Regions from separate parts of the Streptomyces sp. cg40 genome, predicted to be linked through region 1. Evidence: riboswitches for the same ligand, from Rfam matches in the RefSeq annotation. Region 1 holds a riboswitch; the other holds the start of a gene.
The links. A riboswitch is a leader RNA that binds a small molecule or an ion and turns the genes downstream of it on or off. The one in region 1 is predicted to bind cobalamin.

Region 2: it holds a riboswitch for cobalamin, as region 1 does, so the genes downstream of both, ACQHII_RS36655 (cobalamin biosynthesis protein) here and ACQHII_RS16790 (ribonucleoside-diphosphate reductase subunit alpha) in region 1, are expected to answer to the same signal.

Annotation. Positions count from the first base shown of each region.
Region 1 covers NZ_CP190128.1:3,848,264-3,851,610, reverse strand. The annotation lists gene ACQHII_RS16795 (ribonucleotide-diphosphate reductase subunit beta) at 1-86, opposite strand, end outside; gene ACQHII_RS16790 (ribonucleoside-diphosphate reductase subunit alpha) at 86-2,512, opposite strand; cobalamin riboswitch at 2,636-2,759, opposite strand; gene ACQHII_RS16785 (GNAT family N-acetyltransferase) at 2,812-3,318, opposite strand.
Region 2 covers NZ_CP190128.1:8,128,846-8,132,192, forward strand. The annotation lists gene ACQHII_RS36650 (cobyric acid synthase) at 1-1,149, opposite strand, end outside; gene ACQHII_RS36655 (cobalamin biosynthesis protein) at 1,146-2,087, opposite strand; cobalamin riboswitch at 2,189-2,328, opposite strand; gene ACQHII_RS36660 (hypothetical protein) at 2,475-2,696, opposite strand; gene ACQHII_RS36665 (inorganic phosphate transporter) at 2,730-3,347, opposite strand, start outside.

The DNA of each region.
Region 1 (3,347 bases):
TAGCGCTCGTAGAAGTCCGGGTAGCGCATGGGGCGGAGGGTCAACTCGAAGCCCGGGTCGAGAAGGTTCTTGGCTTCGGTGGTCATTACTGGCAGGCCTCGCAGGACTCGGGGTTTTCCAGGGAGCAGGCGACCGCGTCTTCGTCGGGCGTCAACTGCTGTACGGGGACGGTGGGTTGGGTTTGGGCCTGGGCCGCGCGGGCGATGCGGGTCGCCGGGCGCGAGCGCAGGTAGTACGTCGTCTTCAGGCCCTGCTTCCAGGCGTACGCGTACATCGAGGAGAGCTTGCCGATCGTCGGCGTCTCCAGGAACAGGTTCAGGGACTGGGACTGGTCCAGGAACGGGGTGCGGGCGGCGGCCATGTCGATCAGGCCGCGCTGCGGGATCTCCCAGGCCGTGCGGTACAGGGCGCGGACGTCCGCCGGGATCCAACTGAACGCCTGCACCGAGCCGTTGGCGTCGCGCAGCGCCTCCCGGGTGCGGGCGTCCCACACGCCGAGCTGCTTCAGCTCGTTCACCAGGTACGAGTTGACCTGGAGGAACTCGCCGGACAGCGTCTCGCGCTTGAAGAGGTTGGAGACCTGCGGCTCGATGCACTCGTACACGCCCGCGATGGACGCGATGGTGGCGGTGGGCGCGATGGCCAGCAACAGGCTGTTGCGCATGCCGACTTGGGCGATACGTTCCCGCAGCGCGGACCAGCGCTCGGGCCAGGTCAGCTCCACGCCGTAGTGGTCGGGGTGCAGGACACCGCGGGCGGTACGGGTCTTCTCCCAGGCCGGCAGCGGGCCGTTGCGCTCGGCGAGGTCGGCGGAGGCCTCGTACGCGGCGAGCATGATGCGCTCGGCGATCCGGGTCGAAAGGGCCTGCGCCTGGGGGGAGTCGAAGGGGACGCGGAGTTTGAAGAAGACGTCCTGGAGACCCATCGCGCCCAGACCGACCGGACGCCAGCGGGCGTTGGAGCGGCCCGCCTGCTCGGTCGGGTAGAAGTTGATGTCCACGACCCGGTCGAGGAAGGTGACGGCGGTGCGGACGGTCTCGTCCAGCCGCTCCCAGTCCAGCTCACCATCGGTGACGAACGCGCCCAGGTTCACCGAACCGAGGTTGCAGACCGCCGTCTCGCCGTCGTCCGTGACCTCCAGGATCTCCGTGCAGAGGTTCGAGGAGTGGACGGTGTGACCCGGCTCGGCCGTCTGGTTGGCGGTGCGGTTGGCCGCGTCCTTGAAGGTCATCCAGCCGTTGCCGGTCTGCGCGAGGGTGCGCATCATGCGGCCGTAGAGGTCACGGGCCGGGATGGTCTTCTTCGCGAGGCCCTGCTCCTCCGCCTTGCGGTAGGCCGCGTCGAACTCGTCGCCCCAGAGGTCGACCAGCTCGGGCACGTCGGCCGGCGAGAACAGCGACCAGGTGCCGTCCTCGTTCACCCGGCGCATGAACTCGTCCGGGATCCAGTGCGCCAGGTTCAGATTGTGCGTACGGCGGGCGTCCTCACCGGTGTTGTCCCGCAGCTCCAGGAACTCCTCGATGTCGGAGTGCCAGGTCTCCAGGTACACGGCGGCGGCACCCTTGCGCCGGCCGCCCTGGTTCACCGCGGCGACCGAGGCGTCCAGCGTCTTCAGGAACGGCACGATGCCGTTGGAGTGCCCGTTCGTGCCCCGGATCAGCGAACCGCGGCTGCGGATACGGGAGTACGAAAGACCGATGCCACCGGCGTGCTTCGAGAGGCGGGCGACCTGGTGGTAGCGGTCGTAGATGGAGTCCAGCTCGTCCAGCGGGGAGTCGAGGAGGTAGCAGGACGACATCTGGGGGTGCCGGGTGCCGGAGTTGAAGAGGGTGGGGGAGGAGGGGAGGTAGTCGAGGCGGCTCATCAGGCGGTAGAGCGCGGTGACTTCGTCCAGGGCGCGGGTGCTGTCGTCCTCCGCCAGGCCGGACGCCACGCGCAGCATGAAGTGCTGGGGCGTCTCGATGACCTTGCGGGTGATCGGGTGCCGGAGGAGGTAGCGGCTGTGCAGGGTGCGGAGCCCGAAGTAGCCGAAACGGTCGTCGGCACCCTCATCGAAGGAGGCGGCGATCAGCGCGTCGAGGCGGGCCGCGTGCAGCGTCACGAACTCGGCGGTGCGGTCCGCGATCAGGCCCTCGCGGTGGCCCACGGCGACGGACTCGGTGAACGTCGTGACGCCCTGGGACGCGGCCTCGGCGGCGATGCTGATCGTCAGCAGGCGCGCGGCGAGCCGCGAGTAGACCGGGTCCTCGGAGATGAGGCCGGCGGCGGCCTCCGTGGCCAGTTCGCGCAGTTCCGTCTCGTCCGCGTGCGCGGACCGGCCACGGAGCGTGGCGGCGGCGACCCGGCCGGGGTCGGCGTCGGGAAGGTCGGCGGTCAGCTCGGTCAGGGTCCGCAGGATCGCGGCGCCGGGACCGTCGGCACCGGGAACGGCGGTTCCCGGCAGGTCGGTTCCGGTCGCGATCGCCTCGTTCGCCTGGGTCGCTGATGCCGGCTCTGCTGGCGCGATGGTCACGGTGGGGCTCTCCCTCGCTCGGCACGGGGCCTTGCGGAGGGCAGGCGGCAGCTCACGAGCGCACGGGGCGTCGCGTCCACCGGCCCACTCCACGAGGCCCGGACGTCATGCGCCCTGGCCGGTTGGCCGGGCGCGCCGTCGGCAGGTCCTCGGACTGACCAGGCGTGCACATGCACGCAAGTACACCGTTGCGGGACAGTTCCGGATTCACACCGGATTCCCCTGCGGCGACAGCGAGCATGAGCATACATCTTGTGCCGGGCTGTCGTGGCACCCCCAGATGTTGTGTCGCGGCTGTTTCAGAGTGTCAACTCATAGGTGAGGAGAGTGATGTCGTCGAGCTCCGGCAGGGGTTTCCAGTCGCGCTCCGGGGCGCGGGTGAAGCCGACGCGTTCGTAGATGCGGTGGGCGGCGTGCATGGTGCGCTGGGTCGACAGGACGACCGCTGTGCAGCCCGCGGTGGCCCGGGCGCGGTCCACGCAGGCGCGGACCAGGGACTCGCCGGCGCCCTTGCCGCGGGCCTCGCGGGCGACCGCCAGCATGCGGATCTCGGCCTCGCCTTGTTGCGCGATGTCGGCCATGGGGCCGCCGGACGGGACGAAGGTCACTCCGCCGAGGAGGTGGCCGTTCTCGACGGCTACGAGGACGTCGGCTGCGGCGGCTCGTTTTGCCACGGCTCTCAACTCGCCGAGGTATGCGTCGCTTTCGCCGAAGTCGAGGAGGCCGTCCTGGAGGTAGGCCTGGGCTGTGATTTCGCCCAGGGGTTCGTATTCGGTGGGGTCTGCTGGGCGGATGAGGATGTTCATGGGGGTGAGTCTGTATGACAACGGGCCGC
Region 2 (3,347 bases), 4.3 Mb from region 1:
CCGGGTGAGGGTCTTCTCGCGCGCGAAGCGCACGCGCAGGGGGAGTACTCCGAGTCCGTCGACCGAGCCCCGCCGGCTCTCGACCTCGTCCTCGATGTGCTCGCCGAGGATCTGGAAGCCGCCGCAGACACCGAGAATCGGCCGCTGTTCCAAAGCGCGACGGACAAGGGCGTCCGCAAGTCCCCGCTCCCGCAGCCACTCCAGCGCCTGCACGGTCCCCCGGGTCCCGGGGATCACGACGAGGTCGGCGTCGGCCAACTCCTCCGGCCGGTCCACGAACCGCACCACGACGCCCGGTTCGGCGGCCAGCGCGTCCACGTCGGTGAAGTTGGACATGAGGGGGATCGCGCAGACGGCGACCCGCAGCACGTCCTCGCCGACCGGCGGTGCGGTGTTCGACTCGCGGACGGTCCCGCGCAGCGAGATGCGCAGCCCGTCCTCCTCGTCGATCCCGAGCCCGTGCCGGAACGGCAGCACACCGTACGTCCGCCGCCCGGTCAGGCCGTGCAGCATCTCCAACCCCGGCTCCAGCAGCGACACATCGCCGCGGAACTTGTTGACGAGGAACCCGGCGACGAGGGCCTGGTCCTCGGGGCTCAGCAGCGCCACCGTCCCGAAGAAGGAGGCGAAGACGCCCCCTCGGTCGATGTCGCCGACGACGAGAACGGGTAGTTGCGCATTGCGCGCGATGCCCATGTTCACGATGTCCGTCCGCCGCAGATTGATCTCGGCCGGACTGCCGGCCCCCTCGCAGATCACCGCGTCATACGTGCCCCGCAACTCGGCCAGGCAGTCCAGCACGGTGCCGAGCAGCGCCTCCTGCCGTCCCCCGTGATAGCCACGCGCGCTCATCTCGCCCACGGGCTTCCCCATGAGGACGACTTGACTGGTCCGGTCGCCGCCGGGTTTCAGCAGGACCGGATTCATCAGGGCGGTCGGCTCGATGCGGCAGGCCTGTGCCTGCATGGCCTGCGCCCGGCCGATCTCGGCACCCTCGCGCGTCACGAACGAATTCAGGGACATGTTCTGCGCCTTGAACGGCGCCACCTTCACGCCCTGCCGCACCAGCCACCGGCAGATCCCGGCGGTCACGACACTCTTCCCGGCGTCCGAGGTGGTGCCCGCGACCAACAGCCCGCCGCCGCTCATGACGTGCGTCCCTTCACGAGGAGCCGTCCGGCGACACCGACCCCGAGCGCGAGCCAGCCGACGCGCCGGGACAGCCGTACGGCACGGTCGATGTCCGGTACGGCGACGGCGCGTCCGGCGCCGTTGAGCACGGGCCGGTGCTCGACCCGGCCGCCGTAGGAGAGCGTCCCGCCCAGGCGTACGCCGAGGGCGCCCGCGAAGGACGCCTCCACGGGACCGGCGTTGGGGCTCGGGTGCTTGGGAGCGTCGGAGCGCCAGGCGCGTACCGCTCCGCGCGGGTCGCCGCCCGCGACGGTCGCGAGGACGGCGGTGAGGCGGGCGCCCGGCCAGCCGGCGACGTCGTCGAGGCGGGCCGAAGCCCAGCCGTAGCGGCGGTACTTGGCCGACTTGTGGCCGACCATGGCGTCCAGGGTGTTCACGGCCCGGAAGCCGAGCAGGCCCGGGACACCGGCGATGCCGCCCCACACCAGGGCGCCCACCACCGCGTCGGAGGTGTTCTCGGCGACGGACTCGACGACGGCCCGGGCGATCCCGTCCGCGTCGAGGGCCTGCGGGTCGCGTCCGCAGAGGTGCGGGAGCCGCGCCCGCGCGGCCTCGATGTCACCGGCTTCCAGCGCACGCGCGATGATCCCGGCCTCGCGCGCGAGGGAGGTCCCGCCGACGACCGCCCAGGTGGCGGCGGCGGTGAGGGCGGCAGAGGCCGTACGGGACGGTCGTAGGGCCGAAGTCGCCGCGGCGGCGAGGGAGACGGTGCCGCCCACGCACACGGCGGTGTGCAGGGCGCCCCAGCCTCGGTGGTCGCGCCACAGAAGTTGTTCCACGGCGCCGGCGGCACGGCCGAACGCGGCGACCGGGTGCCCGCGGCGGGGATCGCCGAGCAGGTGGTCGCCGAGGAGGCCGGCGGCGGCGCCGTACGCGAAGACGCGATCGGCACGCACCGGGTCAGCCGATCGCTGAGTCGGGCACTGTGCTGGTACGGGACCTCGAACGGCAGCCGAGCATGGCGGTATGTCCTCACTCAGGGTGTCCACGCCCTGGTTCGACGAGACCGGCGGTGAGAGTTCCTGGCTCCCGGGGGTGTCTACCCCGGTGACAGTGGCGGGACCGCGCCGGATTCACACCGGCTTCCTCTCCTGCCGCCGTACATGGCTCCGGCAGTCCACCACGGTGTTGGAAGGGGCGTCAACTTGCTGTTGACCTGCGGGGGAGGAGTGTGCTGATGCCCACACGCGGGTGGTCGCACGGGTCGTCCTCGGGGCACGAAGACGTGGGGTGCGGGACGGTGATCCGTCCCGCACCCCACGCCGGGTCCAACTGGCGGCCGGTCAGGCCACGATGATGTAGATCCCGTACGCCACCGCCGCAGCGCAGGCCGCGAAGCAGGCGTAGGCGCCGGTCAGGGCGAGGGTCGCGGAGTCGCCCTGGGCGGTGGCCCGTTCGCGGCGGGAGAGGGCGGTGATGCCGAGGGTGAAGACGGCCACCAGGGCCACGGTGACCACGAGGCTGACGCCGAAGACGGAGCCGAGGGCTGCCCAGTCGATGTCCATGCTGATTCGTTCCTTCTAACCGGGGGCGCGGGCTCAGACGGCGGCGGCCGGCGGCGGCGCCGGGGTGGCCGGGTCGGGCGTGGCGACGGGGGCCGGGGTCACGGGCGGCGAGGGGATCGTCGCCGTGAGGCCCTCGGAGAGGGCGACCGACGGGGGCGGGGTGACGGCGGCGATCGCGGCGGTGACCACGCCGGCCGGCTCCTCGAACTCGTTGACGTTCGAGGCGTCGACCACCTGGCGGCGGGAGAGCAGCCAGATCGCGGTGCTGGAGGCGACCAGGAAGACGGCCACCAGCGCGGTGCCCCAGTCGCCGAGGTCGGTGACGGACTCGGCGAGCGCGCCGACGAGCGCGGCGGCCGGCAGCGTAAGGCCCCAGGCGACGAACATCCGGGTGGCGGTCGACCAGCGGACGACACCGCCCTTGCGGCCCAGGCCCGCGCCCATCACGGAGCCGGAGACGGCGTGCGTGGTGGAGAGGGAGAAGCCGATGTGCGAGGAGGCCAGGATGACCGCGGCGGCGCTGGTCTGGGCGGCGAAGCCCTGCTGCGGCCGGAGGTCGGTCAGGCCCTTGCCCATGGTGCGGATGATGCGCCAGCCGCCGATGTAGGTGCCCATCGCGATGGCGAGGCCCGCGGAGAGGATGACCCAGGT